DNA from 2 places in the Filifactor alocis ATCC 35896 genome. Region 2 is predicted to be linked to the other one. Evidence: predicted binding sites of a transcription regulator. Region 2 holds the regulator's gene; the other holds the start of a gene.
The links. The regulator LexA, encoded in region 2, represses DNA repair genes until DNA is damaged. The targets are predictions, from matches to a motif close to AGAACANNTGTTCT.

Region 1: recA (recombinase RecA) is a predicted target of LexA. The motif match lies at 9,040-9,053, and genes of this name have one in related genera.

What each region holds. Positions count from the first base shown of each region.
Region 1 covers NC_016630.1:313,703-329,727, forward strand. Annotated here, with positions in the region: gene HMPREF0389_RS01335 (chromate transporter) at 1-483, opposite strand, end outside; gene HMPREF0389_RS01340 (chromate transporter) at 489-1,037, opposite strand; gene HMPREF0389_RS01345 (tetratricopeptide repeat protein) at 1,059-2,180, opposite strand; gene HMPREF0389_RS09105 (C40 family peptidase) at 2,287-3,633, opposite strand; gene HMPREF0389_RS01355 (RsmE family RNA methyltransferase) at 3,777-4,520, opposite strand; gene prmA (50S ribosomal protein L11 methyltransferase) at 4,522-5,463, opposite strand; gene HMPREF0389_RS01365 (peptidylprolyl isomerase) at 5,508-6,026, opposite strand; gene HMPREF0389_RS01370 (HU family DNA-binding protein) at 6,239-6,520, opposite strand; gene HMPREF0389_RS01375 (SAM-dependent methyltransferase) at 6,862-7,836, opposite strand; gene recA (recombinase RecA) at 7,854-8,990, opposite strand; gene asnS (asparagine--tRNA ligase) at 9,304-10,695, opposite strand; gene HMPREF0389_RS01390 (hypothetical protein) at 10,714-10,962, opposite strand; gene HMPREF0389_RS01395 (GAF domain-containing SpoIIE family protein phosphatase) at 10,990-12,309, opposite strand; gene HMPREF0389_RS01400 (TatD family hydrolase) at 12,333-13,097, opposite strand; gene metG (methionine--tRNA ligase) at 13,097-15,025, opposite strand; gene HMPREF0389_RS01410 (PTS transporter subunit IIC) at 15,607-16,025, opposite strand, start outside.
Region 2 covers NC_016630.1:606,553-622,577, forward strand. Annotated here, with positions in the region: gene murI (glutamate racemase) at 1-181, shown strand, start outside; gene HMPREF0389_RS02685 (bifunctional folylpolyglutamate synthase/dihydrofolate synthase) at 213-1,517, shown strand; gene ung (uracil-DNA glycosylase) at 1,638-2,312, opposite strand; gene HMPREF0389_RS02695 (DEAD/DEAH box helicase) at 2,333-3,952, opposite strand; RNA gene rnpB (RNase P RNA component class A) at 4,370-4,708, opposite strand; gene HMPREF0389_RS02700 (LysM peptidoglycan-binding domain-containing protein) at 4,785-5,141, opposite strand; gene lexA (transcriptional repressor LexA) at 5,299-5,922, shown strand; gene HMPREF0389_RS02710 (MATE family efflux transporter) at 6,086-7,459, opposite strand; gene dnaJ (molecular chaperone DnaJ) at 7,625-8,755, opposite strand; gene dnaK (molecular chaperone DnaK) at 8,838-10,673, opposite strand; gene grpE (nucleotide exchange factor GrpE) at 10,712-11,293, opposite strand; gene hrcA (heat-inducible transcriptional repressor HrcA) at 11,337-12,380, opposite strand; gene HMPREF0389_RS02735 (metal-sensitive transcriptional regulator) at 12,611-12,979, opposite strand; gene HMPREF0389_RS02740 (heavy metal translocating P-type ATPase) at 12,976-15,180, opposite strand; gene HMPREF0389_RS09170 (cation transporter) at 15,193-15,402, opposite strand; gene gltS (sodium/glutamate symporter) at 15,626-16,025, opposite strand, start outside.

The DNA of each region.
Region 1 (16,025 bases), 290 kb from region 2:
TATAAAAATTGGATTTATTTTCTTATAGTATGACAATAAACAAGAAACCAAAAATATAATACCACTTTTCCAATCAACAAAATTATTTCTATTCATCAACATAATGGAGGAAGCAAAAATAAATCCAACAACAATAGGTCTCAAAAATGTAAATACAGACTCCATATAGATATTATCTTTAAATTTTATAATAAATTTGCATAAAATAATGGTAGTAATAAAAGAAGGTAGGACTACCCCAAAGGTAGCAGATACTGCTCCTAAAATTCCTTTATGATTCAAAATTCCAATATACGTTGCACTATTAATAGATATTGGTCCCGGAGTAATCTGCGAAATTGCTAAAATATCAGTAAACTCAGATGGTGTAATCCAATTCGAATTTTCTACAACCTCATGATAAATCATAGAAAGCATTGCATATCCTCCACCAAAACTAAACAATCCTATCTTAAAAAAAGTAAAAAACAAGATAAATAACATTGACTTTACTTCCCTTCCGATTTTCTACAAGATACCAATCCTGCTAAAATTCCAAATAAAATCAATAAAATAGGAGTTATTTTTAATACACAAATCAGAAAAATAACTATAACGATAAATGGTATTGTGGAATACTGTAATTTAGATGTTTGATAAATTTTTATTGCAGAAGAAAAAATCAATGCTACTACAGCAGGTTTAACTCCCATCATAGCAGAGTTAACATAAATATTATCTTTTATTTTTACAAAAAAAGTAGCAATGATACTAATAATACAAAAAGAAGGCAATACACAACCTAATACGGCCATGATAGCTCCTATCATACCACTTGTTTGATATCCTACAAAAACAGATGTGTTAACAGCGATAGGTCCGGGAGTTGTTTGTGCAACAGATAGAATATCTATAAATTCTTCTTCTAAAATCCATCGTTTTCTATTTACAATCTCATCTTGGATAATAGGAATCATCGCATATCCTCCACCGATAGTTGCCATTCCAATTTTAAAAAAACTAAAAAAAATTTCCAAATACAATTTCAAATCCTTCACCGACCACCATCTCACATAACACTAAATTAATTTCTTTAAAGCTCTCCAAACAGATAGAGCAATCTCATCTTTATCATCTAAATCCAATGCCTGTTTTATATATTTTTCAGATAATCCAAGCTCGTTCATATTCATATACACCATAGATAGATTACATAATAATACTGCAGAATCCGGTGATAAATCCAACGCTGCTAAATATAGTTCCTCCGCTTGTTCAAAATCATTCATCATGGCAAAACAAAGAGCCAATTCAGAAATCAATTCAACCTCTGTATTACATAAGTCAAAAGCGTGTGAATAATGCTCTATTGCCTTTTTATACTCTCCCTTAATTCTATAACCATATCCCAAAAGGAAAAATCTTTTATACTTCTCTTCATTTCGAAAAGGGTGGAATTTATACAAATCCCTAATAGCCAAATCTATATTTCCTTCCTCTATTAATTTTTCAATTATACTCAAGGAGTTAATATTTTTAATATTATTTATTTGGATATCAATATCTTCCAAAATATCCATATTATCTTCCGATATATATTTTTTTGCAATTTCAAAGCTATTTTTTGCATCTTCCAAGCAATTATCATTCAAGAAAAAAAAGCCTAACTGATATTGAGCCATAGCAAATCGAGGATTGTGTTTTACAATCAATTTAAATACCCGCTTACTTTCATAATAAAAGTTTTCTTTTTCCTCCGGATTATTCGTTCTATCAATCATTCCTTTACAAAGATTTGCATAATTAAACAGTACATCCAGTTCGGTACTATAAAAGTGTATAATACATGATAATATGATAATGGCATTCCTATACTCACCTTTGTTATATTCTGTATTGGCATAACTAGAAAAAAAAGCAGTCGGATTCGATATATACTTTTGAATAATCTTAAAATATAAATTATTGTACTTAAAATCCTTATCTATCCCCATCACATATCCCATAGATTTTAATGCTTCACCAATAGATATTCCTTCTTTCTTTTTTAAAATCATTTCTTCCAAATAATCGGTAAAAATAGGAACCTGTATCTCATTATCATAAATAAAATCATCACAATCTCTAAAATATTCCTTCGGCAACTCTAAAAATCTTAATTTTTCAATATTTTTTCTTAAATGTATATCTATACAACTCATATATTCCCTTTCTTTAATTCAATTATACATAAAAAATATTACTAAAAGAAGACCTCAAAATTTAAAAAAACAAAATATCAACACTGACATTTTGCTTTTTTAAATTCTATCGGTAACGTTTTGCACCATAGTATCTTTCAGAATAATATTTAGAATCCAACTCATTAATCACAACTTTCTTCTGTCCCGAAGAAGCATGAATAAACTTTCCATCCCCAATATATATTCCGACATGCGTAACCTTGCTTGGCTTTATTGTTACTCTTTTTTTCTTTTCTTTATCAAAATTTGTATCTTCTAAATCATGTGAAACTACTGTTTCAATACTTTCCTGAACAACTACAGCACCGTCGATAGGATCATCAACCTCTGTTTCTAACTTACTTAAACTTCTTGTATCAAAAAAAACTAAATCTCCTGACTTCAGCTTATTTTTATCTACACTCTCGCCTTTTTCAGCTTGTAAGTAAGATGTCCGCGGAATAGAAATTCCAGATTTTTTAAATACGTATGAAGTAAATCCGGAACAGTCAAAAGTGGAAGGACCATTCGCACCATAAACATAAGGTTTCCCCAATTCCTCTACTGCATAGGACAGTAAGTCAGATTGATTAACAAATTTATCAAGCCCATTATCCGACACAAGTTTAGAATACTTCAATTTATCGAAGTCAGAAGTGTTTTTCGGAACTATCTCTTCTTTTTTGTTATCCTTTTTATTCTTTATTTTTTTAGTTTGTTCAACATTTTCTATATCTATCTCATAGCCATCAAACAAATCTATATTATCTTCCGATTTAGCAATTTCTAACGGTTTAGCAGACTTTATTATATTGGAATCATAATTCAAAACATACGACTCTGTCTGATTATTGTCAAGAATAGAAATCAGCTCTTCTTCAGTATGTTCTGTTTTGACTTCATTTTGCTTTATTTTAACAATCTCTTCCTTCTCTAATCTGGCAGATTTTAACTTTGTAGACATACCGTTTTTGATGACAGTCGGTTTCGCAATATCACTCTTCTTATCAACACTTACAACCGAATCATGAATATAAAAATACTGATGTTTTTTCTTGACTAAATAATATCCATTAAAATAATCATATACCGGCACCACTTCACCTTTATAAAAATTCATAGTTGTATCTTTCATAGGAAAGTTATGTTTAAAAGTTGCTTCTCCAAAAGATGTAACTTCATAGAGATCTACATATTCTTGAAATAAGTACCCCTCTTTATTTTTAACTTTTGCCTTTAACCATTTGTCCCCTTCTATGCTCACATCCAAACGAGCATTAGCTGATACTTCACATAACACAGTAGAAGTTGAATCTTTTTTAGCTCTGACATTTAGTGTATCGATATTGACAATTGCTTGATAATCCGCAAAAGAAATCATCGGACACATAATGACGGGAATCATTATGGATAATATACGTCTATAAAGCATTGTTGTTCTCCCCATCCCCAATAACTTGTACAAATACATGTATTCATTATATACGATATAAAAATTAATGTCTACTGTTTCATCCCATAAATTTCACTGTTTTACTTAAAAATAAAGGAGAATTAACACGATAGTATGCCTTCTTATAATTCTAACTCGTAATGTAACATCGACAAAACTGCTACACTGACAGTTTCAGTTCTCAATATTCTTTTTCCCAATGACAAGGACGGAATTCCTTCTGAAACCAATATGTCTTTTTCCTGCTCTGTAATTCCACCTTCAGGTCCAACAATAATTCCTATACTTACACCGTTTTGCAACACTTTTATTCGATTCAGCTGCTCTTTTAGATAACTTTTCAATGTTAAGTTGTGCTCTTCTTCATAAAAAAATAAATTTAAATCATTTTTCAATAATTCTGAGGACAACTCACTAAAATCTATAGCATTCTTTACACAACTGATTTTATTTCGTTTACACTGTTTTGATGCTTCTAAACAAATCTTATTCCAACGCTGTATCTTTTTATCATCTTTCTCTAACTTTGCTACCGACCTTTGAAAACGGACAGGAATAATTGTATCAACACCCAGCTCTGTTGATTTTTGAATTAAAAATTCCATTCTATGGCCTTTTGCGATACCTTGATAAAGAGTGACGAAAATATTTGATTTTGATTTCGGTAATTCTTTTTGAATATCAAAATAAATCCTTTTTGAATCAATTGCTGATATTTTTGCAATATACTCCCCTTGCACGGAATCAAATATCTCTACATAATCTCCTACAGAAAATCTTAAAACTTTAGTGATATGTTTAATTTCTTCTATATCGTCTAAAAAGGCATGTTCCTTAAAAGGATGATCAACATAAAAACGATCCATATTATTCTCCCTGTTTTGCTACTATAGCATTCCATTCTCCCTTTTGAAGAAGAGTAGTAATAACAAAGTTATGCTTTTTGAGTTCAAAAACCACTTCGCTCAATTTATCTGAAATAATTCCAGAAGCAATGAACATTCCATCTTTGTTCATAAATAAACGAACTGATTGAATCAACATGATAATCGCATCAGCCATAATATTGGCAACAACAATATCATACAACCCAATACTTTCATCAAGCAAATTTCCTTCTTTCACAACAATTTGTCCGGTTAAATGATTATATTCTATGTTTTCTTTTGCAACTTTAACGGCAACGGGATCTAAATCAATAGCTTCCACGATATTGGCACCTAATTTTTTTGCTACAATTGATAGAATTCCACTTCCGCAACCTATATCTAACAAATTGTCCTGATATTTAATATTCTTTTCAATCAATTCAATACACATAGAAGTTGTTTCATGTTCTCCAGTTCCAAACGCCATACCGGGATCCATATCGATTACAATCTCGCCCTCTGTTGGTGTATAATGTCTCCACACAGGATTAATCACTATTTTATCCGTGGCATGAAATGTTTGAAAATAATCTTTCCAACTTTCTTCCCAATCTTCTTGTTTAAGAGAATTTGTCGATATTTTGCCCTTTCCTATATTCAAATCAAATTTTTTCAACTCTAATATTCTAAACTGTAAGTTTTCTAATATTTCACTTAAATTGTCAGATTCAGAAACATAAGCTTTTATAATAACATCTGCTTTTTTCCCTGATTCTACTTCTTCATCAATATAATCCCAAAAAGGAAACTCTTCTTTAAAACTTTTCAAATCATGTGGATCTTGTATAGAAACACCAGAAATCCCAATCTCCAATAAAATTTCACAAATTGCATCCACAGCTTCATTAGACGTTACTATTTCTACTTCTGTCCATTTCATAACTACAAACCTCTCTTGAACCCGGTCCCATCAACCTTTGGAATCTAATATCTTTCCGGCTCCGGAAAATCAACTCCAAAGGTATTTACCGTAACCATTTCCATAACAACATCTTCTAACGGCTTATCACCAAATGATGTTTTTACTTTTTCTAAATCCATAATCAAATTCAATCCTTCTATAACTTTTCCAAATGCAGCATATTGTCCATCCAAATGAGGGCTGACTGATGTCATCAAAAAAAATTGTGACCCTGCGGAATTTGGATCCATAGTTCTTGCCATAGATAACACGCCTTCTGTATGTTTTAAATCATTTGTGAAACCATTAGCAGAAAATTCACCTCTGATAGAATATCCGGGACCTCCCATTCCTGTCCCTCTCGGATCCCCTCCTTGTATCATAAACCCCCTGATAATTCTATGAAATATTAAACCATCATAATATCCTTTTTTAATTAAACTAATAAAATTATTAACAGTGTTTGGTGCAATTTCAGGATATAGTTCTATCTTGATATTTCCCTTATTTTTAATTTTCATCTCAACAATTGGATTTGGCATAATCATTCTCTCCTTAATTTCAAAAATAGCAACTACATAATGATAAAAAAATACTACAAAGCAAAACAATATTGCATATTATAAAATTATGTATTATAAATTTTGTTCGTACTCAATCAATCTATTCTTGTTTTTATACTACTCACAAAAACACGTTGAAAAATATGTTCAACGTGTTTCCAAATAAAAGGTAAGTATTTTTATAAAAGTACTTATTTGTGGTTTACTTTTTCTTTCAATCCTTTTCCAGCTTTAAAAACAGGAGCTTTTGATGCAGGTATCTTAATAACTTCTTCTGGTGATCTAGGATTTCTTCCTTCTCTTTCCGCTCTTTCTCTGGTTTCAAAAGATCCAAAACCTACCAATTGTACTTTTTCGCCAGCAACCAAAGCGTCTTCAACACAGCTCATGAAAGCATTCAATGCTACTTCCATATCTTTCTTTGTCAAATTACACTTTTCAGCCATTTTTGTTACTAATTCTGCTTTATTCACAGTACTACCTCCTTAAAATTGAAAAAAATAATATAAAGCTAATTGATTTTCCATAAAACTATGGTTTTTGAAAACAAGTTACTACAAAAATATCCTAACGCATATATTACTCAAAATAACTGCTTACACTTTAACCTAGATGTCATAACACAGAGTCCTAAACAATCAATAACACACGCTCAAAGTTTCTCTTCTTTATTTTTACACTTGTTTTTCTTAATTCTATCAAAAAATATGATATAGTCAAGTATTTATCAGTATTTTTCTTGTTTTTATTAATTTTTAGCTCATTTCTAAATAAAAATTAGTTCTTTTTCTCTTAAATTACCATAATTTTTCAACTATGTGATAGATTTTAGCGTGAGGTTTCTATATAATAAATCAATAACGTCAAAAATATCAAAGAATCCCGTTTCCCTGCCATTTTGAGCACACAATAATATCAACAATAAAACATCGCCTAACTCTTCTATAAGATTATCAATATCTTTATTATCACTGGACAAGTTCAATTCATTGCTTTTACACGATAAATACTTTTCCAATGTGTTATAGCATCGATTTTTATCCCAAGCATACCCATACGCACTTTTTGCTACTCTTATCAAATCAACTAAATCATAAAAACTATAGTGTAATTTTTCTAATTGAACTGGAATATACAGACTTGTAAGATGATTGAATTTCCATTTTATTTGATCTAAGCGATATAAAGGGATCTTTACTTTTTTTTCTAAATTTGGAATAAGAGCTCCTTCTACAATCCATATTTCAAACTCATCGCCATATATCTCCATCAGTTTTAATTTGACTTCAGAAGCAATCCAACTATTATACACCTGTGTCAATATCAAACTTTTCCCTGTATCTATCTTGTTTTCATCAAAATCCATCGCATTTAACAAACAAAAACCATGTACCGGATCCAACTTCAAATATTGATAAATAGCATCAACAAAGCTCATAGAACCTATCACACGACATTCAATATTCTTTCGTTCCAATTCTTTTTCAATCATAGCTACTGTTGTTTCAGCAACGTATGGGTGCCCGGGAACACAATAAATAAGATCTTGTTTTTCAGCACAAAGAACAATAAACTCACAAATGGTCTCATATACCGTTTCAAATTTATCATAATCCGAATAAAATCTATCTAAAAATTCAAATTGTATTCCCTGCTCTAATAAAGCATCCACTACAGGATGTTCTTTTGTTCTACAGTATATTTTTTTACCTGATACAAGTTCTCTATATGCCCCTAAACTCAAATTGTCAATATTTCCCGGACCCAGTCCAATGATGGTTACAGACATATCTATCTCCTCTAAATTTATATGTTCAAATCCACAGTATCATCCAAATCGGAGAAATCATCCATATTTACCTTTGTTTCAGATAGTGCATCTTCTATTAAATCATTTTCAGAAACATGAGATTTCAACAGTGTTCTTCTGACTTGCCCTTCAATTTCTTCCATCATTTCTTGGTTGTCTAATAAAAATTGTTTTACATTTTCTCTTCCTTGCCCAATTTTCATATCATTATATGAATACCAAGAACCTGCTTTCTCTATAATTCCATATTGTGAAGCAATATCAACAATTTCTCCTGCCCTGGATATTCCTTCTCCATACATAATGTCAAATTCTGCTTGCCTAAATGGAGGCGCAACTTTATTTTTTACAACTTTTACTCTTGTTCTATTTCCAACAACCACATCGTTCTTCTTGATAGTATCAAATTTTCTGATATCCAACCTTAATGTAGAATAGAATTTTAAAGCTCTTCCACCCGTTGTTGTCTCGGGATTTCCAAACATAACTCCTATCTTTTCTCTTAGTTGATTGATAAAAATAATAACTGTCTTAAAACGATTTGTTGATGCTGTTAGTTTTCGTAACGCTTGAGACATCAATCTAGCTTGAAGACCAACATGAGAATCACCCATATCTCCCTCTATTTCAGACCTTGGAACTAATGCTGCAACAGAATCTATAACTAAAATATCAATCACCCCACTCTTTACTAATGATTCTGCTATTTCCAACGCCTGTTCCCCGTTATCCGGTTGGGAAATAATCAAATTGTCAATATCTACCCCTAACGCCTTTGCATATACCGGATCCATGGCATGTTCTGCATCAATAAAAGCAGCCAACCCTCCGGCTTTTTGAGCTTCTGCTACTGCATGAAGTGCAACTGTGGTCTTACCTGAAGATTCCGGACCATAAATTTCTATAATTCTACCTTTCGGAAGCCCGCCAACACCTATTGCTAAATCCAGTCCAAGAGAACCGGTTGAAATTGTCTCGATATTCATATCTATATTGTCACCAAGCATCATTACAGCACCTTTTCCAAAATCTCTTTCTATTTTAGAAATAGTCGCATCTAACACTTTTTTTCTTTCAGCACCGATTCGATCTACATTATCAACATTTTTACTTTTTTTATCTGAGCTTTTCATACCACACTCTCCTTCTTATGTACATAGATAATATACCACATCTTCACAAAAAACATTTGTTCTTGTATGTATTATATTCAAATTTTATTTCTTCGTCAAGTCTATATGATAATTTATATTCCGTTAAAGAAACTAACCTTTATTCACATATATGTTTGTCTTATCACCACATCCTTACCTGATTGAAAATTAAAAGTTTCTTATATCTAAAATTGGTTTCATAGATTGAATAAAAGCTTCATACTCATATTGATAAAGAAGAGCAACATATAACAACTATTATACCTTGCTCTTCTTTAATTATATAATTTGACTAAAACTCTGCTGTTCCAACTGTTCTTGGGAATGGAATCACATCTCTAATGTTACTCATTCCTGTCAGATACATAATCATTCTTTCAAATCCTAATCCATAACCTGCATGTTTCACACCGCCATATTTACGCAATTCCATGTACCACCAATAGTCATCTTCATTCAACCCGATATCTTTCATGCGTTCAGAAAGAACATTTAGTCTTTCTTCCCTTTGAGAACCTCCAATAATTTCTCCAATACCCGGAACTAATAAATCTGCCGCTGCTACTGTCTTATTATCATCATTTATTCTCATATAGAATGCTTTAATATCCTTTGGATAATCCGTAACAAAAAGAGGTTTCTTAAACACTTCTTCTGTTAAATAACGTTCGTGTTCTGTTTGCAAATCACTACCCCACTCTATCGGATATTCAAATTTCTTATCTGACTTTTGTAACAACTCAACTGCTTCTGTATAGGTAATTCTCTTAAAATCAGAAGATGCAACATGATTCAACCTATCTAATAATCCTTTATCTATAAAAGAATTAAAAAATTCCATTTCCTCAGGGGCATGCTCCAATACATAATCAATGATAAATTTTATCATTTCTTCGGCTAAATCCATATATCCATTTAAATCAGAAAAGGCAATTTCCGGCTCAATCATCCAAAATTCAGCAGCATGTCGTGCTGTATTTGAATTTTCCGAACGAAAAGTAGGCCCGAAGGTATATATATTTTTATATGCAAGAGCATAACACTCTCCTTCTAATTGACCGCTTACTGTCAAGTTTGTTGACTTTTTAAAAAAATCTTTTGTATAATCTATACTGTTGTCCGAATTTTTAGGAATATTGTTAAAATCAAAGGTTGTAACATGAAACATTTCACCCGCGCCTTCTGCATCAGAACCGGTGATAATAGGTGTATTTACATATACAAAATTCCTTTCTTGAAAAAATTTGTGTATCGCATATGCCGCTATAGATCGAACTCTAAATACTGCAGCATAAGTATTCCCTCTTGGTCTCAAGTGAGAAATTGTTCTTAAATATTCAAATGTATGTCTTTTTTTCTGCAGCGGAAACTCCGGTGAAGATTCAGCTTCCACAATAATCTCAGATGCCTTTATTTCAAAAGGCTGTTTCGCTCCGGGAGTTTCAACCAGTGTTCCTTTTACACTAATTGCAGTAGCAATACATAATTTAGAAATTTTTTTAAAATCAGTTAAATTTTCTTCATACACAACTTGAAGATTTTTGAAAAAAGTTCCGTCGTTCAACTCGATAAACCCGAAACTTTTGGACGAACGATTAGTTCTTATCCAACCCTCTACTACAATTTCTTTTCCTACATAATCTTTACTGTTACGAAACAAAGCTCTAATATCAATGCTTTTCATCAGATACACCTCCATCATTTATTCCAAATCCTCTTTTGTAATTGCCATAGAAGGATATTGTGCTAATATTGTTAAATCCATGTCTTCAGGGACAGTATATACCATATAACAATTTTCAGGATGCTTTACAATCAACTCTTGCATTTTTTCTTGTGCCAAATCACGATCGTAGGTAATTAGTACAACAGATACTACCCCAACTTTTTTTTCGTCTTCTTTTCTAACTCCACCGCATAAAACAACTTTCAACAACTCTTTTTTCTTCAAAATAATTCCCCACCTTCAATTTCTATTTTAACTGTCTTTTTGAATTGTTCCTAACTCCACCCCTATCAACATAGTATCATCTTGGAGAACGGTATCTGTATGTCTAATATATTCCAAAACATCTTCATATAACCTCTCTACAAAATTTTCATATCCTTTTCCTTTATTCTTTCTACAAAAATCAATAATTCCATCCGTACCATACTCAATTCCATCTATATTTGTAGCTTCTAAAATTCCGTCTGTATATAACAATAACATATCATACTCATCGGCTGAAATTTGGTTTTGAGTATACTGCACTGAAGAATCAATTCCTAACGGAAGACCTTTATTTTCCCCAATATAACTATACCAAAACATATCTTCATTCTGACTAAATAAAATAGGTTCTGTATGGCCTGCATTGGTAATATAGAGCATATTATCTTCAAAATTGATATAAACTGCCTGTGCTGTAATAAATAGATTCGCCTTATCCAACTCTTTCATCAATAATTGGTTCATTTGATTCATCAGATTTTTCGGCTCAACAACTCCCATAGAAACACAGGTTTTCAAAATACCTTTCATCATCGGAACAAAATAATTGGAAGATGCACCATGACCCATCACATCCGCAATAAAAACTAAAGCACTTCTATTTTCAAAGGGAATAATTTCACAATAATCTCCACCTAATCGTTTAGAAAGTTTTGGAAGATACTTCATTGTTTCACCATATTTATATAAATAGTTAATTCGTCCTCCATTTAAAAACAATAAATTATTTTCACTCATTACATTTTGTTGCATATCAAATGCTATTGCCATTTCCCTTTGTCTCATCTTAGACTCTAATATCTTTTTATTCAACTCTGTTCTTTCAATAGAGATACCAAGCAATAAACCAATCTCCTCTAAAAAACAAATGTTATCCCTCGATAAGAAAAAATTTTTTTTAAACAAAAAATAAATGAAGCCATCTATTCCTTGACTTGTTATAATCGGAAACACTGCTCTCTGTTGGTAGTTTTTTTCATCACTAAAAGTATATGAGTAAATCCCTTCCGAAACTGCATTCCATATAAAGTCCGAATAACTTTCTCTTGGCAAAGAAATAATATCATCCAAGTTTGATTCTATTCCTTCTCCGAAAGATGATTTATTTGTATAAGAATATACCAGCTGAACCTCTTTAGCATTTTCTTTAGGTATCATATTAATCGAAATTTTTTCACAAGGAATTACGCTGCGGACAGATTCCATTACCTCATTTTTTACATCATAGAAATTTTCCTTTTTTGTAATGAGTCGAATGATATTAAGAATTAAATTTGCATGATTTCTAACCTCAGATAATCCCATACTCATCTCCAATACATATCACTTTAAATGCCATAAAACATCCTTGCGTTATAATTAGTTCTATCCACTACTTCCGTAAAATCAATATTTTTTAACTCGGCAATTTTTTGAGCCACAAATCTAACTTTGGAAGGATCGTTTCTTTTGCCACGGAATGGTTCAGGTGTCAAATACGGACAATCAGTCTCTAACAACAAATGTTCCATAGGAATAAATTTTGCTACATCCAGTAAATGCTTCGCATTCTTAAAAGTAATTGCTCCCCCTAATGCTATAAAAGCCCCCATATTAACATACTTTTTTGCCATCTCTAAACTTTGAGAAAAACAATGAATCAAAAGTCTTGAAGACCGATTGTGTTGTTCAAGAATATCGTAGGTATCTTGCGCTGCATCTCTAGAATGAATCACGATTGGTAAATTACACTCATTTGCCAACTCTATTTGTCGTATAAACCATTTTTTTTGTAATTCTCTTGGAGAATTATCATAATAATAATCTAACCCTATTTCTCCAATAGCAACTACTTTATCGTGTGTGGACAACTCTCTTAATAAATCAATATCATCTTCTGTCATAGATTTCACTTCATGCGGATGAACGCCTACTGTAGCATATACAAAAGAATATTTTTCAGATAATTCAATAGAGTTTTTTGATGTTTGTAAATCAGCACCGATATTAACAACGTAATCAATATCATCTTCTGACAAAGAAGAAATCAGTTCTTCTCTATCTCCATCAAACCTTGAATCATCTAAGTGTACATGACTATCGAATAGCCCCATTATCTCACCTCTACTCCATCAATAATCCCTTCTGCAGAAATTGTAACCAATGATGTATCATCCTCTGTAGCTGCTGACAAAATCATTCCTTCTGATACAACACCTCTTAGTTTGACAGGTTTTAAATTCAAAACAACAACAAGTTTTTTACCAATCAAGTCTTCAGGCTTATAAAATTTTGCAATACCACTGACTATTTGTCGTTCTTCACTACCCACCTTTAATTTAAATACTAATAATTTATCTGCTTTTGGATGTTGTTCACACTCTAAAACTTTCGCTACCCTAAGTTCAATTTTATCAAAATCCTCAATCGTAATTTCATCTTTATGAGGTGTAGAAGTGCTTTCTTCTTTTTTATCCACAAATAGAAGTTCCATCTCTTGCAATTCTTTTTCGATATCTAATCGCGGGAATAAGTTTTCTCCCCTTTTTACCTTAGTCTCAAATGGATATCCACCAAACACTTTTACACTATCCAACGTAGCCTCTTCTACCGGAATATTGATTTGTTCCAGTATTTTATCGGAAGTAATTGTTAGCATAGGTCTCAAAAACACTGCTACAACTCTCAGAGTTTCTATCAAATGATATAGTACTGAGCGTAACTCTTCTTGTTTGGTATCGTCTTTTGCTAATTTCCAAGGCATTGTTTCATCAATATATTTATTTGCTCGACGAACTAATTTCCACAACTCTTCAAAAGCTTCATTAAACTGCATATTTTCCATAGCTTCATCAAATTTTTCGAACAATTCATTAATAATTGTTTCTAAACTCTCATCAAATTCTGTTGAAGCATTATATTCCATTACTATTCCATCAGTATATTTTTCAACCATAGAAACTGTTCTGGATAATAAGTTCCCCAAGTCATTTACTAAATCTGAATTTATTCTTGTAAGAAATCCTCTATTGGTATAGTTTCCATCCTGTCCAAACACAAATTCTCTCAGTAAAAAGTATTTTAATGCATCAATTCCATAACGTTCAATGATTGGTTCAGGATATACCACATTTCCTTTTGATTTGCTCATTTTATCATCAGAAAACAAAATCCATCCATGCCCATAAACCTTTTGAGGAAGTGGCAAATCCAAAGCCATCAATAAAGCCGGCCAAATAATGGTATGAAACCTCATAATTTCCTTACCGACAATTTGCATATTTGCAGGCCAATATGCTTGCATCTCTTTTGTATTATCAGGATATCCCAAAGCTGTAATATAGTTACACAATGCATCAATCCATACATAAATTACATGTCTCTCGTCAAAAGGAACCTTTACTCCCCAATCAAACGAGGTTCTGGATACAGACAAATCTTCTAATCCTTTTTTCAAAAAATTATTTAGCATTTCATTTTTTCGACTTTCCGGAAAGCAAAAATCCGGGTGTTGTTCATAGTACTCTATCAAACGATCTTGATATTTGGACAATCTAAAAAAATAAGACTGTTCCTTTTTGGATTCCACCTCTCTGTGACAATCCGGACACTTATTGTCTTCCAGTTGAGATTCTGTCCAAAAAGCTTCACATTCCACACAATAATGCCCTTCATATTCTCCTAAATAAATGTCTCCTTGATCATATAATTTTTGGAATATTTTTTGAACGCGTTCCTCATGTCTTGATTCTGTTGTACGAATAAAATCATCATAAGAAATTTCCATAACATTCCATAGTTTTTTTATATCGGAAATCATATTATCTAAATATATAATCGGCTCTAATCCCATTTCTCTTGCCTTCTTTTGAATTTTTTCTCCATGTTCATCAGTTCCTGTCAAGAAACGAACATCAAATCCTGCAAAACGTTTATATCTGGAAATAGCATCTGCAGCTACAGTGGTGTAAGTGTGTCCAATATGAAGTCTTCCACTTGGATAATAGATTGGTGTTGTTACATAAAAAGTTTTTTTACTCAAAAAGAACTCCCCCTTATTTTAATTGAAATATAGCGCTTAAATTTATGTATCAAAAAAATTACCCGTGTTTCAAACGGTATCCCCATATAAAAATCCGACAAGCGGTTACCGCAAAACATCCTACTCCAATACACAAAATATCAATCAAATACAAAATATTTTTACTCACCTTATGATACAACAGAGGTGTTGCAATGTCAAATCTTTCATACCTTCAATTAACCATCCAAATTATTTAATCGAAAAACTAAAAGCTCTTATGCATAAATTCCATTCTATAAGTTGATTTTATATAGAAAAATATAGGAACATTCTATTTTCACAACATTATCGTTTCATAATAAATCCAATTTAACCACCACAAATTGGAACTTAATACAAATACTTTCTTTAAAAAACTCACTATCATCAAAGTACTGAGAAGCAATCATTATAATCTCTAACATCTGAATTATATAGAAAATAAGTAAAACATACAAATCGTGTGATATAAAAAATTTTTATCATAAAAATACAGATTACCCTAATTTGAATCAATACTCCATCTTAAGTAATCTGTATTTACAATAAAACAGTTATTTTTATAAATCTAACTTCAAATCTCCATCTTTAATCCAACCCACACTCTTTAGCATCTTATAAAACAATAGACTTAATACTGTTGGCAGAATAAAGTGTATTAATAAAATTCCACCATAAATTTTCATAGAGGAATTCCCTGATTCCATCATAGCAGTAACAGTTCCTATTTGTCCTACAAAACCGCTTGTTCCCATCCCGGAACCAATTGGAATGTTTTCCATTCTAAAAACCATGGTTGAAATTGGACCGGTAATCGCTGCAGCCATTGTAGGCGGTATCCATATTTTCCAATTTTTTAATATATTTGGAACTTGTAGCATAGAAGTCCCAATTCCTTGAGCCAAAAGTCCGCTCCATCCATTTTCTTTAAAACTAATTACTGCGAACCCAATCATTTGTGCACTACATCCGGCGGTCG
Region 2 (16,025 bases):
AAAAACACAATTTATAGATGGGAACGAAGGTACAATCAAACAACTTCTCAGAAAAGCACCACTGATAGAAAGTTACTCGCAGTCTGTTCAGTTCTACTTTTCAGGAATTCCGGCAACAACGAAAGAATTAAACGAAATCAAAACATATCTGTCTCGATTGGAAGAAGTCTACTATCTATAACATCTTATATCAGAGTATTAAAGGAGTTTTTATGACCTATCAAGAAACAATTGCACATTTTGAACAACTTGGAAAATTAGGAATTCAACTGGGTCTTGTTCGAATAGAGCGCCTATTAAATCATATGGGTAACCCCCATCATAAATTGAAATTCATACATGTAGCAGGTACAAACGGGAAAGGTTCTACCTGCTATATGCTTTCAAATATCTTATCCCACAGCGGATATAAAACCGGTTTGTTTACCAGCCCCTACATTCTGGACTTTCGTGAAAGTATCCAGGTAAATATGAAAATGATTTCAGAAGAACATTTTTTGGAATGTGCAGAGTATGTGTACCACTGTGCCGAACAATCTACAATCAATAATGACCCTCCGACACAATTTGAGATATTGACCGCAATTGCTCTTGAGTTCTTCGTCAGACAAAAGTGCGATATCGTTTTGTTGGAAGTCGGGTTAGGCGGAACATTAGACTCTACCAATATTATTCCTCCTCCACTCTTACAAATCATCACCTCCATTTCCTTAGATCACACAAATATTCTCGGAAGTACAATTGAGGAAATTACAAAAGAAAAGTCCGGTATCATCAAAAGTGCTACAACCATTGTTTATCCAAAATTACCAAAAGAAGTACTTCAGATATTGAAAAAAAAATGCAAACTGGTAAACAGCAAACTGGTACAACCTGATTGTACCTCTTTACAATTTAATACCAACTCTTTCGGTGTTTGTGATTTTTCTTATGAAGGAATCTCCTATAAAAAATCATTGTTGGGAGAAGTACAACTGTATAATGCTATTGTCGTAATTACAGCTTCTAAGGAATTAAATCAGTTAGGATTTTCACTTCCGTCAGAGTCTATTTGCTACGGCGTTGAACATACCTTCATTCCCGCCCGCATGGAGATACTCTCCGAATCTCCGTTAGTTCTCTTAGACGGTTCTCATAATGAAGATGGCGCCATTGCATTAAAAAAGACCTTAGCCACTTTTCCTAAAACATCTATCAAAATGATCATGGGCGTTCTGAAAGACAAAAATATTTATAAAATACTTGAAAACACAGCAACACTTTCCGATATTTTTATAGCGGTATCTCCAAATCATCCTCGTGCTCTTTCATCAAAAAAACTGGCAGAAGTTTCAAAACAGTATTGCAACAATGTAAAACAAGCTTCTTCCTTAGAAGAAGCTGTCAATTCAGCATTCTTAAATCTAAAAGAATCAGATATCCTTGTCATATGCGGTTCCCTGTACCTATCTCATGATATTCGCCCTATTTTAATTCGTAAAATAAAAAGCTTATCTATGACAAAGCACAAAAATTAATCGTAAGCTTTCGAGTTCAGGCAGTGAATTGAAATAATTTTTTATCAAACTGAGATAACATCTTTTTTACAAAAAACTTCTTAGTAGAAACTGCTACTAAGAAGTTTTTTCATTGCTCTCTTATATATCATCTATTTGCCAGTCAATCACTTGACTATATTTTTGTTTCAAAAATTCATTCGTTGTGAGGAAATGTCCATTTCCAAAAAAACCGCGATATGCAGAAAGCGGACTCGGGTGAGGTGAAGTTAATACCAGATGTTTCTTTGTATCAATCATCTTTGCTTTTGCAATCGCATTCGAACCCCAAAGCAAAAAAACGACCGGCTTTTCTTTTGCATTCACTAACTGAATCACTCTGTCAGTAAATTGTTCCCATCCCATGTTTTTATGTGAATTTGCTTTTCCACGCTCCACAGTAAGCACCGCATTTAAGAGAAGTACTCCTTGTTTTGCCCACTTCATCAGATAACCATGATTCGGTATGGTAAGTCCCAACTGACTGGAAAGTTCCTTATAAATATTGAACAGTGACGGTGGAATGCGAACTCCCGGTTGCACAGAAAATGCCATACCATGTGCCTGATTTGGCTCATGGTATGGGTCCTGTCCCAAAATAACCACCTTCACATCATCATAATCAGTTGCTTTCATCGCCTCGAAAATATGATACATATCCGGATAAATCGTCTTCGTTCTATACTCTGTTATTAAAAATGTTCTCAACTTTTGATAATACTCTTCTTGAAACTCCTCTTTCAACAGAGAGTCCCACTTATTTCCGAAATTAACCAAAATAACATTCCTCCAAATATTTACTTCATTTGTTTCGCAGTCACTTTTTTCCCTCTGATTTTTACTTGTTTCAAATGTTTTTCTGCTATCTTTGCATATTCTTCCTTGATATCAAAATAACTTACATCAGACAAAATGTCAATCGCACCGATATTCTTTCCCGGAATTTTGCATCGGTTTGCAACAGAAGATACGATATCTGCAGGCCCTACTCTATCTACCCTACCGATGTTCAATTCAAAACGGACCATGCCTCTTTCTTTGGAATATTTTTTTGATTTCTTCTCCTTTTTCTGTCCGGTTATTGCCCTAATCCTATCTCTCTCATAAGCACGATAATCTATCTTTTCCTTGTTTTGAAGATTCAAAGTATTTTTCATCATAATTGCCAAAAAAGCTTCCAAATTCACACCGGATTGTTTCATTTCTGAAACTAAATTAAAATAAAAATCCAAATCACCACTGTTTTTTTGACTTCGAATTCCTTCAATGTATTGATGAATAATTTTTTCCTTTACTTTGTCATAACGAGGAATCGATTCTTCTTTAATCTTACATTTTGCATACTTTTCAATCCTTCTCAATCGTTCTATATCTCTACCATATGCAAAACTGTAAGATTTTCCGCTTGCACCGGCACGACCTGTACGACCGATTCTGTGCACATACTGTTCTTCTTCAATCGGCAAATCATAATTGATTACCAAATCAACATCACGAATATCCAATCCCCTCGCTGCAACATCTGTTGCAATCAACATACTGATTTGCCCTTCTCGAAATCGGTTCAATACCATATCTCTTTTTTGTTGTTTCAAATCACCATGCAACGCTTCTACTGCATAACCTCTGTTTTGCATATCCACAACCAACTCATCCACCATTTTTTTTGTATTACAAAAAATAATAGCCTTTTTAGAGCTCTCTAGTTGCAAAATACGACTCAAAACTTCCGATTTATCTGCATTCTTCACTTTCATATAAATTTGTTCAATTTGATCCACTGTCATTGTCTTATTTTTTACTCGAATCATTTCCGGATTCTTTAAATATTTTTTTGAAAGAGACAGTATCTCTGCAGGCATAGTAGCTGAAAACAACATCGTTTGTCGTTCTTCACTTGTTTCTCTCAAAATATTTTCAATATCTTCTATGAATCCCATATCCAACATCTCGTCAGCTTCATCCAGTACCACAAAGCGCACATGATCCAGCTTTATTGTTTTTCTCTCAATGTGATCCAATATTCTTCCCGGTGTTCCGATAACAATCTGAACTTTCTTTTTCAATCCTTTTATCTGCTTATCAATATATTCTCCACCATAGACAGCAATATTTCTGATTTTAGTAAAAGCCGTTAATTTATCAAATTCGTTAGAAACTTGGACTGCCAACTCTCTCGTCGGACAAATAACCAACGCTTGAATCTGATGATTATTATTTTGTAATATGTTGTCTAATATAGGGATTCCGAAAGCAAACGTTTTTCCCGTACCGGTTTGAGATTGACCAATCAAATCTTTCCCTTCTGTCGCAATGGGAATCGCCAGTTCTTGAATGATAGTTGCTTCCTCAAAACCTAACTGCTCCAATGCCATTTGAATCTCTTTTGAAATATTAAATTCTGTAAATTTCTTCATTTCATTCCTTTCTTTTTTCTATCACACTTATTTTCCCTTTATGAAATATCTTTTTATTCTATAAACTTTATTAACTTGCTTATTTTCCATTCAGAAAAAATCCGGAATTCTACTTCATCTTTTAGAAACATACATGTTATTTCATCGGTTACCACACCATAGATGTTAAAACTTGTCTTTGCTTAGTAATTTCCGCTTGATTGTGCTAAGCAATCAGATACACATGTTGATACAACTCACTATGCATTTCTTTTATACACGTTGAATAACTTACATATCTCATTAATCATCTCTATCAGATATCTTATTTTTCAATAGCGCTTCTATTAAAAAAATATATTCACTAAAAAATCTTCTAATTCTATACAATTAGAAGATTTTAAAATTCACCAAATTGTAAAAAGTTATTTCATAATAAACAAAGGCAAACCGATAAGCCGAGTTCTGTCGTGTGCAGTCATCTATCTCGTTCTGCCGTTACCGGCAAAATCCAGCAACCTACCACCGAGGAAGGACGGGCAGCCCTCTTTCATGCCTCTACTTGGTCTTGCTCCGAATGGGGTTTACATGGCCAACTTGTCACCAAATTGCCGGTGAGCTCTTACCTCGCCTTTCCACCCTTACCAGCTTTTACTGGCGGTATCTCTCTGTTGCACTATCCTTAGAGTTGCCTCTACCGGACGTTATCCGGCATTCTTGCCCTGTGGAGCTCGGACTTTCCTCATACAAACCGTATGCGACTGCATAGTTTACCTTTGTAATATAATATAACATACTACCTATCTTTCTGCAACGAAATCTATCAAAAATTTGTTCCCTATATCAAGGATCTCTACTCTTTGATTGGAATAATAATAGTTTCATTCACATATAGAGTGGTATCTTGCATGTCATTCAATTTCATAATTTCATGAATATACTTACGAATATCCATATATTCCGGACAGTATTGTTTTCCGATACTCCACAATGAATCTCCTTCAGTCACCATAAAAGTAAGAGTTTTCTCAGATTGCTTTGGCAAAAAATCATTATTCATAGAAAAAACGATACTTGCCGAAAATAAAATCCAAACACAAGTCATCAATACAAGTTTGAAATTTCGTGTTCTCCTCTTCTTTCTTATCTGTTTCTTCTTATCTTCCGTGAGATTCTTTTTTTCTTTTAATGCTGTTGGATATCTATTCATGAGTGTACCTCCTAAAAAACATTTGTTCTATTTGTTAAATAAATAGTATCAGAACAAATGTTTCTTGTCAATAATTTTTAGAACAAATGTTTTGATTTTTTTAAAATTTCCTGCTATAATCAATTTATAAATTAATTTGATTATAGGAGGAATGTTTATGTTTTCAGACTTAAATGAAAAAGAAAAATCTACATTACAATACATCGCCAACACTGTAAACGAAAAAGGATATCCCCCTTCTGTTAGAGAAATTTGCAAATCTGTAGGATTCAAATCCACATCCACTGCGTACGCTTGTTTAAACCAGCTTAAAGATAAAGGATACATCCGAAAAGATTCTGTAAAAACAAGAGCTCTTGAAGTAATTGATCCGATTGAAAGAATGGGATTCGCCAAAAAAAATACAGTAGATATTCCTATTATCGGAAAGGTAACTGCCGGCACTCCTATTTTGGCAGTTGAAAATGTCGATGACTACATTCCCATTTCAGAACACTGGATTAATTCAAAAGAACATTTTCTTCTTAGAGTAGAAGGCGATAGTATGATTAATGCGGGAATTTATAACAATGATATCGTCTTGATTGAACAGTGCCAAACTGCATCAAACGGAGATATCGTAGTTGCCTTAATTGATGGAGAATATACTACCATCAAAAGATTTTTTTATGAAAAAAATAGAATCTGCCTCAAACCGGAAAACGAAAAATATTCCCCCATTTTTTCAGATAATATCAAAATACTCGGTAAGTTGAAAATGCTAATTCGAAAATTTGACTGATACTTTCTTGCCTTTCTTTAAAAATAATTTTTTAAAAAAGTCATTAGCACTTTGTTTATTTCTTATAATACAAAAGAAGAGTAATTGCTGTTTTTATAAGTTACACCAAAACAACAGTTACTCTTTTTTTTTACTAAAACTTATTTTTTAATTTTTTCTGTCCTTAAGAATGAACTAATTTTACTGAGCTTTCCCAAGGAACTTTTAATGCTATAACGAAACAAATCAAACCCGCAACTGTGTTTGAAAAAACATTTCCCCAAAACACAGAATAAACACCCATACTGTTCTCAAATGCCAGTATAAACAAATATCTTAACAACCATATACGAAGTACTCCGGTAAACACAGGAATTTTTGTTTTCCCCAATCCGATGAAAGCGCCTTGAGCTATCATGTATAAGGAAAATCCTATGATTGCTACTGTGTAAATTTTGACAGCATCTATCGTAATTCCGAGCATAGATTCACTCGTATGAAAAAGTAACACCAGTGGTTTTGCAAACGGAAAGAATACAACTATAATGATAAACGAAATAATAATCGCAACAATAGAAGCTCTGTAGAAAGTATTTTTTGCTCGTTCACTTCTTCCTACCCCTATATTCATACTCACCATTGTTGTTACAGTAGTACTGAGGGAGGATGGAATCAAGAAACAAATTGTGCTTAGATTAATTGCAATGGTTTGAGCATTCATAATGTTTCCACCGTATTTTTGAACTTCCATATTAATCAAAACAAATCCCACATTTACAGTCATATGATTAATCATAGCAGGAACTCCCAATCGAAATGTCTCTTCTATAATTTCTTTGTCAAAATGAAAATCTTTTAATGAAAGTTTCAAATCGGAGTCTTTGATGAACAAGTCATAATACATCCAAACACTGATACAAAAATACGAAGATAAAGAACCCAATACAGAACCAATTGTTCCTAAATGCAACACATATAAATATATTGTGTTAAATACTACTTTTCCGACTAACAAAAAAATCATTCTGTACAAAGTTGCTTCCGGCTGTCCAATCCCATTTTTGATAGAGTTAAAAATCGCTGTCAAAAAAAGAAATGGCATTACAAAAGAGTATAGTCCCAAATAGATAAATACATCTCCAGCTATCTCAGAATTGATAAATCTTGTAGCAATCAATCCACTCACAAAACAAAACGGAGCCATTACAATTCCTGCCAAAAATCCAACTACCATAAGTTGTGTAGCTATTTTTCGAACGAGTTCTTTATTTCCGGATCCGTTTGCACTCCCAATCATTGCCATTCCGGAAACACCCAATCCCATAGACATCCCGTTCAAAATATTAATAATAGGAACAACAAATCCTACAGATGCTGCAACTACATATCCCGATGTTCTATTTAAAAATAAACTGTCAATAATCGGAATCAGAGACTGAATAAGGCACATAACAAGAGTCGGTACTGATAAAAACAGCAGTGTGTTCATCAATTTTCCGTTTAATATCATGTCTCTTCTTTCTTCTAAGGTTTGATTAAATAAACCGAAACTTTTCATCTTGTTATCTCCTTTCATATGTATACGGGTAATTATATCATACTTTCACATGGTGATGTAAGTTTAGAAACTACTGTTTTTTAAAAAAGATATCTCCTTTTCATTAGATGATATTTCTAATGAAAAGGAGAGTATTTAATTTAATTTAATTTAATTTAATTTAATTTAATCTAATGCATCTTTAATTTTTCCCCAAAATCCTTTTGATTCTTCCGTAACATAGTCGCCACATTCTTGAGCATACGCGCGCAACAACTCTTTTTGTTTTTCTGTTAATTTTCGTGGAACTTCTACTTTCACACGAACTTTTTGATCTCCACGTCCACCATGTCTCATATAAGGGATTCCTTTCCCTTTTAATCTAAATATAGTTCCTGTTTGTGTGCCTTCCGGAATCTTATATTTTACTTTTCCATCTAAGGTCGGAACTTCAATTTCGTCTCCCAAAGCTGCCTGTGTGAACGAAATCGGCAACTCCATCCAAACAGTATTGCCATCTCTTTCAAAAACGGAATGTGGCTGTACTCTTATTTGCACAAGCAAATCTCCTCGTGGTCCCCCTTTTTCTCCAGGTTGTCCTTGACCGCTCATTCTAAGCATCGTTCCATCTTCAATTCCGGCAGGAACTTTGACTGACACTGTCTTTTTTCCGGGAATTGTTTTTCTTCCCCCACATTTTGAACATCGTTCTTCAATAATTTCACCTTCTCCGTGACAACTTGAACAAGTTACTGTCTGCATCATAACTCCGAACGGAGTCTTGACTTGCTGACTCACTTGACCGCTTCCGTGACAAGTTGGACATGTTTTGCTATGTGTTCCTGGCTTTGCTCCGGTTCCATGACAAACATCACACTCTTCTTCACGACGAATCGTCACTTCCTTATCTGTTCCAAAAGCTGCTTCTTCAAATGTAACATTTACTGCATAGCGCAAATCTGCCCCGCGTTTGGGTCCGTTTCTTCTCTGACGCATTCCCCCGCCAAACATATCGCCAAACATACTTCCAAAGATATCTCCCAAATCTGAAAAATCCGCTCCCTCGAAACCCCCGGAAAATCCTGAACGAGGATCAAATCCCGCATGCCCAAACTGATCGTAAGTCTTTCGTTTTTCTGCATCAGACAGCACTTCATAAGCTTCATTTACTTCTTTGAATTTTTCTTCCGCCTCTTTATTATCGGGATTTCTGTCCGGATGATATTCCATTGCTTTTTTTCGATATGCTTTTTTTATTTCTTGTTCTGTGGCGCTTCTGCTGATTCCAAGAACCTCATAATAATCTCTTTTCTCCATATTTTCACCTCTCTATGATGACGGAAGAAGTAGCCTATGAAAACACAAGCTACTTACTTTGTCTATGCAATAATCAATTTTCTTATTTTTTATCTACTTCTTCGTAATCAGCATCTACTACATTGTCATCTTGAGGCTGTTCTTGCTGTGGCACATCTTGTTGCGCTTCAGCTTTTTGTGCTTCTTCATACATTTTTTGAGAAATAGTATGGAATTTATTCATTACTTCATCAATTGCTTTTCTGATTTCTTCAGAAGTTGAATTTTCATTGTCTTTTACTTTTTTCAATTCTTCTAATGCATTCTTCACTTCTGTTTTTTCCTGTTCAGAAACTTTGTCTCCCACTTCGTTCAACGTTTTTTCAGTCTGATAAATAGTAGACTCAGCTTGATTTAAAGCTTCCATTTTTTCTTTTTTCTTCTTATCTTCTTCTGCGTGCATTTCCGCTTCTTTTACTTTCTTTTCAATTTCTTCACTGGATAAATTGGAAGAAGAAGTAATTGTAATATTTTGCTCTTTTCCTGTCCCTAAATCTTTGGCTCTAACATTTACGATACCGTTCGCATCAATATCAAATGTTACTTCAATTTGCGGAACTCCTCTCGGTGCCGGTGGAATATCAGATAATTGGAATCTCCCCAATGTAATATTGTCTGCTACCATGGAACGTTCCCCTTGTAATACATGGATATCTACCGCAGGTTGGTTGTCTGCCGCTGTTGAAAAGACTTGTGATTTTTTAGCTGGAATAGTTGTGTTTCTTTCAATAATTTTTGTAAACACTCCACCTAAAGTCTCAATTCCTAATGAAAGTGGTGTAACATCCAACAATAAGATATCGTTTACTTCTCCTGTCAATACTCCACCTTGTACCGCCGCCCCAAGCGCAACGCATTCATCAGGGTTAATTCCTTTGTGTGGTTCTTTTCCTAAGAATTTTTTAATTTCTTCTTGTACTGCCGGAATTCTGGTAGAACCTCCTACCAAAATAACTTTATTGATATCACTTGGAGATAATTTTGCATCTTCCATTGCTTTCTTTGTAGGTTCAATTGTTTGATTTACCAAATGTTTTGTCAATTCTTCAAATTTTGCTCTACTCAAATCCATATTAAAGTGTTTTGGTCCTGTTGCTGTTGCTGTGATAAACGGCAAGTTAATGTTTGTACTCAATGTGGAGGACAATTCTTTTTTTGCTTTCTCTGCAGCATCTTTCAAACGTTGTAAACTCATCTTATCAGCTTTCAAATCTACTCCTTCTTGCGATAAGAATTCTTTTGCCATATAGTCAACCAAAACATTGTCAAAGTCATCTCCACCCAAATGGTTGTTTCCACTTGTCGCTAATACTTCGAATGTACCGTCTGCAATCTCAAGAACAGATACATCAAAGGTTCCCCCACCTAAGTCAAATACAAGAATTTTTTCTTCAATATTGTCTTTTTCAAATCCATAGGCAATGGATGCGGCTGTCGGCTCATTAATGATTCTTTTTACATCTAATCCTGCAATTTTTCCGGCATCTTTTGTTGCTTGTCTTTGTGCATCGGTAAAGTATGCAGGTACAGTAATAACTGCACTTGTTACAGTTTCACCCAAATAACTTTCTGCATCAGATTTTAATTTTTGAAGAATAATAGCAGAAATATCTTGTGGTGTATAGTCTTTTCCGTCTATTGTTACCTTAAATGACGTTCCCATTTCCCTCTTAATAGAACTAATAGTTCTGTCAGGATTTGTTACAGCTTGTCTTTTTGCCGGTTCTCCTACAATTCTTTCCCCTTCTTTTGAAAAGGCAACTACAGAAGGTGTTGTTCTTAATCCTTCTCTATTCGCAATAACAACCGGTTCTCCACCTTCCAAAACTGCAACACAAGAGTTTGTAGTACCTAAATCTATTCCTATTGTTTTACCCATAATAAATCTCTCCTTTTTCTTTTTCTGTATATTAATTTTTAATTCGAAACTTTAACCATTGCAGGTCTAATTACTTTTTCTTTCAGCAAGTATCCCTTTTGGAAAACTTCTAAAATCTTACCGCTTTCTTCTCCGTCTTCTTGCATTACAGCATGATGAAAATTAGGATCAAAGTCTATTGTTGTGTCAATCTCTTGTACTCCGTTTTTTTTCAGAGTAGAAAGCAACTGCTTATAAATCAATTCCATTCCCTCATAAAGAGAACCTTCTTTTTCTTCGATAGCATCCAACCCTCTTTGAAAATTATCCAAAACAGGAAGCAAATCCAAAATAATTCTTTCATTTGCCAAAGATGACAACATCTCTTTTTCTTGCTCTGTTCTCCTTTTGTAATTAATGAATTCTGCTTGAATTCTTTTGACAGAATCTGTCAACTCTTGAAGATGTAACTCTTCTTCCTTCTTCTTCTCTTCCAGTCTTTGCATAAAGGAATTATCCACACCTTCTGGTGTTTCTATTTCAGGTGATACACCTTCCTCCACTTTACCTTCTACATCTTCCGCTTTCTCTTTCAGCTCTTCTTGTTTTTCTAATATCATTTCTTTTTCATCTTTTGACAAACCTTCTCCTCCTCATTCCAATTATTAAAAAACTCTATCTATGTCAAGAATCATTTAATAACCTGTTAATTTGCTTTTGTAAATAACTCATTACAGAATAGGCTCTCTGATAATCCATTCTCTTTGGACCGATAATTCCCACTTTTCCGATAGGAACACCATCCTTAATATAATTTGCGGTAATAATAGAACAGTCTCTCATAACCGAATCCATTCTGTCATCTCCGATTACAATATTAATGTTATCTTTTTCAATTCCTCTGATATCTAATACTTTTTTCAGAAGGTCCTCTTCTTTCATCATTGTAAAAAAAGACCTTGCTCTACTGATATCATTAAATTCAGGATGATTAAAAATATTTGTCATTCCATGAAATACCAATTGGAAAGAATCATTTGGATGATGGATTTTTTCCTCTAAGAAAGAGAAGATATCATCCAAAGCAACTGTATATTCACTGATTTTTGATTTAATATAAGGAAATAAACTTTCGCTGATATCTTCATAGCATTTTCCTACCAAGCTTTCATTAATTGCATCTGATATCAACCTTAAAGATTCAGTATCTATTATCTGATGTAAAATCATGGTATCGTTTCTTACTTCGCCATCGTCCAGTACCGTTACAATCACAATTCTTCTACTATCAATCGGAACAAGCGATATATTCTTCAAAACTCTTTTTCTGTTCTGTGTTTCTAAAATTCCGATTGATGTATAATTCGTCAGTTCACTAATCAAATCTAAAGATTCTTGCAATAAAGTACTGATTTTATCAATATTTTTTCCCAACTTAGATTGAATCATCTGTTTATCATACTCTTTCAAGAAGTTAGAACCCATCATATTTTTCACATAAATCTCATATGCTTTTTCAGAAGGAATTCTTCCTGCCGAGGTATGAGGCTGAACCAATAATCCTAACTCTTCCAAATCAGACATCTCGTTTCGGATTGTTGCTGCACTGACATTCAAACCTTGATTCTTAGAGATTGTTCTCGAACCAATCGGTTCTGCAGTATGAATATATTCTTGAATAATAAACTCTAAAATCCTCAACTTTCGATCAGTTAAATTATTTTTCATCTCATCCTCCCTTCTTGCCCAATGCTGTCTGCATCTTTTATTCAAATTTTTTATTTTATTAGCACTCTTTGTTGTTGAGTGCTAACTCATGACTATATATTACCCACTTTCTGTTTATTTGTCAACAATTCCATATTATTTTTTTGAAAAATTACAAATTTCCCATAAACTCTTTTAAAAATATAAATTGGAATCTGCTTGATTCCTCAAAACAAATTCCAATTCCATCATTATTTCAAAATTCGCTTAATGACTTCTACCAAAATATCAATTGATTCTTCTTCCTCAGGATTTGTTTTCATATTCTGAAGATATCCTTTGATATGCTTCTCTAAAATAATCAAACTTACATTTTCCAAAGCCGAAAGAGATGCAGAAACCTGTGTAATGATATCTACACAATCTCGATCTTCCTGAATCATTTTTTGAATTCCACGAATTTGACCTTCTATTCTATGAAGGCGATGAATCAAATTTTTATTTTCCAATGAATCTTCTTTCGATATCGTATCACAAGTCATACATTCTTCTTCAAAATTTTCACAAGTCATACTATTATCTGTATTTTCTTTTATCTTATTACCTATCCCTTTTTTCATGACAATTTTATCCTTTGCAATCTCAATGAATTTGTTACTACAGAAACAGAACTGCATGCCATTGCCGCTCCGGCTATCCATGGCAACAGACATCCTGATGCTGCCAACGGAATCCCAATACTGTTATAACACAATGCCCAAAAAAGATTTTGTTTGATAATTCTCATAGTATGCTTACTCAAAAGCAACGCATCGTAAACAGATTCCAGATCTCCTCTCATCAGCGTGATATCCGCTGTTTCCATTGCAATATCTGTACCTGTTCCAATTGCCATGCTCACATCCGCCGTAGCCAAAGCAGGAGAATCATTAATTCCGTCTCCTACCATAGAAACTATTTTTCCTTGTTTTTGCAATTTTCCAATCTCATCTGCTTTTTCTTCCGGTAAAACATCTGCAATAACAGTATCTATTCCTACTTTAGATGCTACTTCACGCGCAGCAGTAATATGATCTCCTGTCATCATAATAACATCTATTCCCAATTTTTTTAATTGTTCTATCGAACTCTTAGAACTCTCTTTTAGGGTATCTGATATCGCCATATATCCGGATAATTCTCCATTTATCGCAACAAATACTAACGTTTTTCCTGTTTCTTCCAATTGTAATATTTCGTCCTCTTCTTCAAAGTGAATTTTTTTAGATAACATCAATTTTCTGTTTCCAACCCATATTTCATTTCCAAAAACATGTCCTCCTACACCATATCCGGACAAGTTTTCAAAATCATCTAAAGGTATCACATCTAATTTTTTCGACTTTTCAAAGCCTTCTACAACTGCCTGTGCCAAAGGATGTTCAGAACATTTTTCTAACGAATAGACATATTGATAGAAAGATTCTTCTGAAATATTTTTTATTACAACAGTTGATAACGCAGGTTTTCCCTCGGTAATTGTACCTGTTTTATCCAACACAATCGTATTTGTACGATAAGCATTTTCCAAATACTCTCCACCCTTGAACAAAACTCCATATTCTGCTGCACGGCCGGAGCCTGCCATAATGGCAGTTGGAGTTGCCAAACCTAAGGAGCACGGACAAGCAATTACCAAAACAGAAATCATATTTTCCAATGCTCTTGAAAAATTACCTTGATCTATCCATACATACCAAGCAACAAAAGTGATAGCGGCAATCGTCATCACAACAGGAACAAATATTCCCGCTATCTTATCAGCAATTCTTTGGATGGGCGCTTTTGATGACTGTGCTTTTTTTACTGTTTCGATAATTTGAGACAACATCGTATCCTTACCGATTTTCTTTGCTTTAATTTTTAAGAATCCGCTCTTATTTACAGTAGAACCGATTACAAAATCACCAACTTCTTTATCATTGGGAATGGGTTCCCCGTTAATCATAGATTCATCGACAGCTGAATTCCCATAAATAACGATTGCGTCAACCGGAATTTTTTCTCCCGGTTTCACATGGAGAATATCTCCCACAACAACATCAGAAATAGGAATTGTTTCTTCTTTTCCATCGCGTTCTACAACAGCTGTCTTAGATTGTAATCCTATCAATTTTTTGATAGCTGATGACGTTTTTCCCTTTGCATTTTGCTCCAACAACTTTCCTAACAATATCAGTGTAATCAACATTGCACTCGTTTCAAAATATAGATGAATGTGTGAGGAACTGTTCCAATTCAAAATAGTCAGATACACACTATAAAAATATGCAGCTGATGTCCCAAGTGAAACCAACACATCCATATTTGCATTTCTACTTTTTAGTGAAGCATACGCACCCTTATAGAATTGCCAACCTACAAAGAATTGCACAGGCGTTGCCAATACCCACTGAATTTTAGGATTCAAAAGAATCTTTGGAATCCACCAAGAAGAACTGAACGAAAAATGAGTCACCATTGTCCAAAACAGAGGAAGTGTTAAAATAAGAGAACACAAAAATAATCTTTTTTGTTTCGCATATTCCTCTTCTCTCAATCCATCAATTGAAACTGTATCTTCCTGTTTTACAATTAACTGAAATCCCATTTTGTCTACAATATCAACAATCCTATCAGGGGAAATTCTTTCAGAATCGTACGATACACTACCTGTCTCTAAAGCAAGGTTTACAGCAACATCAATAATTCCTTCCTCTTTAGAAAGTCTATTTTCTATCCTTGCAGAACAAGCTGCACAATGCATTCCGATAATATCATACTCTATTTTTTGTTCCTTCATACAGCATCACCCTTACTTATCTGTCACACCAAATCCTAATTCCTCAATTTCATTTTTTAATTCTTTCAAAGTCACCTTTGTTTCATCAAAATCCACTTCTGCAATATTTTTTTCCAAATCTACTTCTACAGAAGAAACACCCACCTTATTGGATAATGCATCATGTACTGCCTTTACACAATGTCCGCAACTCATCCCTACTACATTAATTACTTTCTTCATAATCAATTCTCCTCTCTCATCTATCAAACATACCGATCTAAACCGACAATAGCACTATTTATTATCAATATCAATTATATCACATCAGTTATAAAAATCTACCTCTATAATTAAGCATTCCACAAAGCACGAAAAATATACCTGATTTCAAAAGAATTATTTTTCATACCACAAAAAAGGAATCAAGATTAACCTCCTGATTCCTCTTGTATCTCTCCACACTCTAATGAATTCCTAAAAAGTTCATAAAGCCTGTAATAATAGCTGCATTGGTAAAGTTACTGAATAATCCTCCTACAACCGGAACAATAAAAAATGCGATTTTTGAAAAACGATATCTGTCACAAATTGCTTTCATGTTTGCTACCGATACCGGAACAGCTCCCATACTAAATCCAATATGGCCTGATACCATAATAGCAGCATCATAATCTGCACCCATCATTTTGAATGTAATAAATGCGAATAAAATGATAAATACACATTGTGCCAATAGAAGTATCAACAACGGTCCTGCTAAATCAATTAAAGTCCAAAGTTGCATTGTCATAATTGCCATTGAAACAAAGATACTAAGCGAAACATTACCAATCATATCAATTTCTTCCAAAGGAGTAGCATTG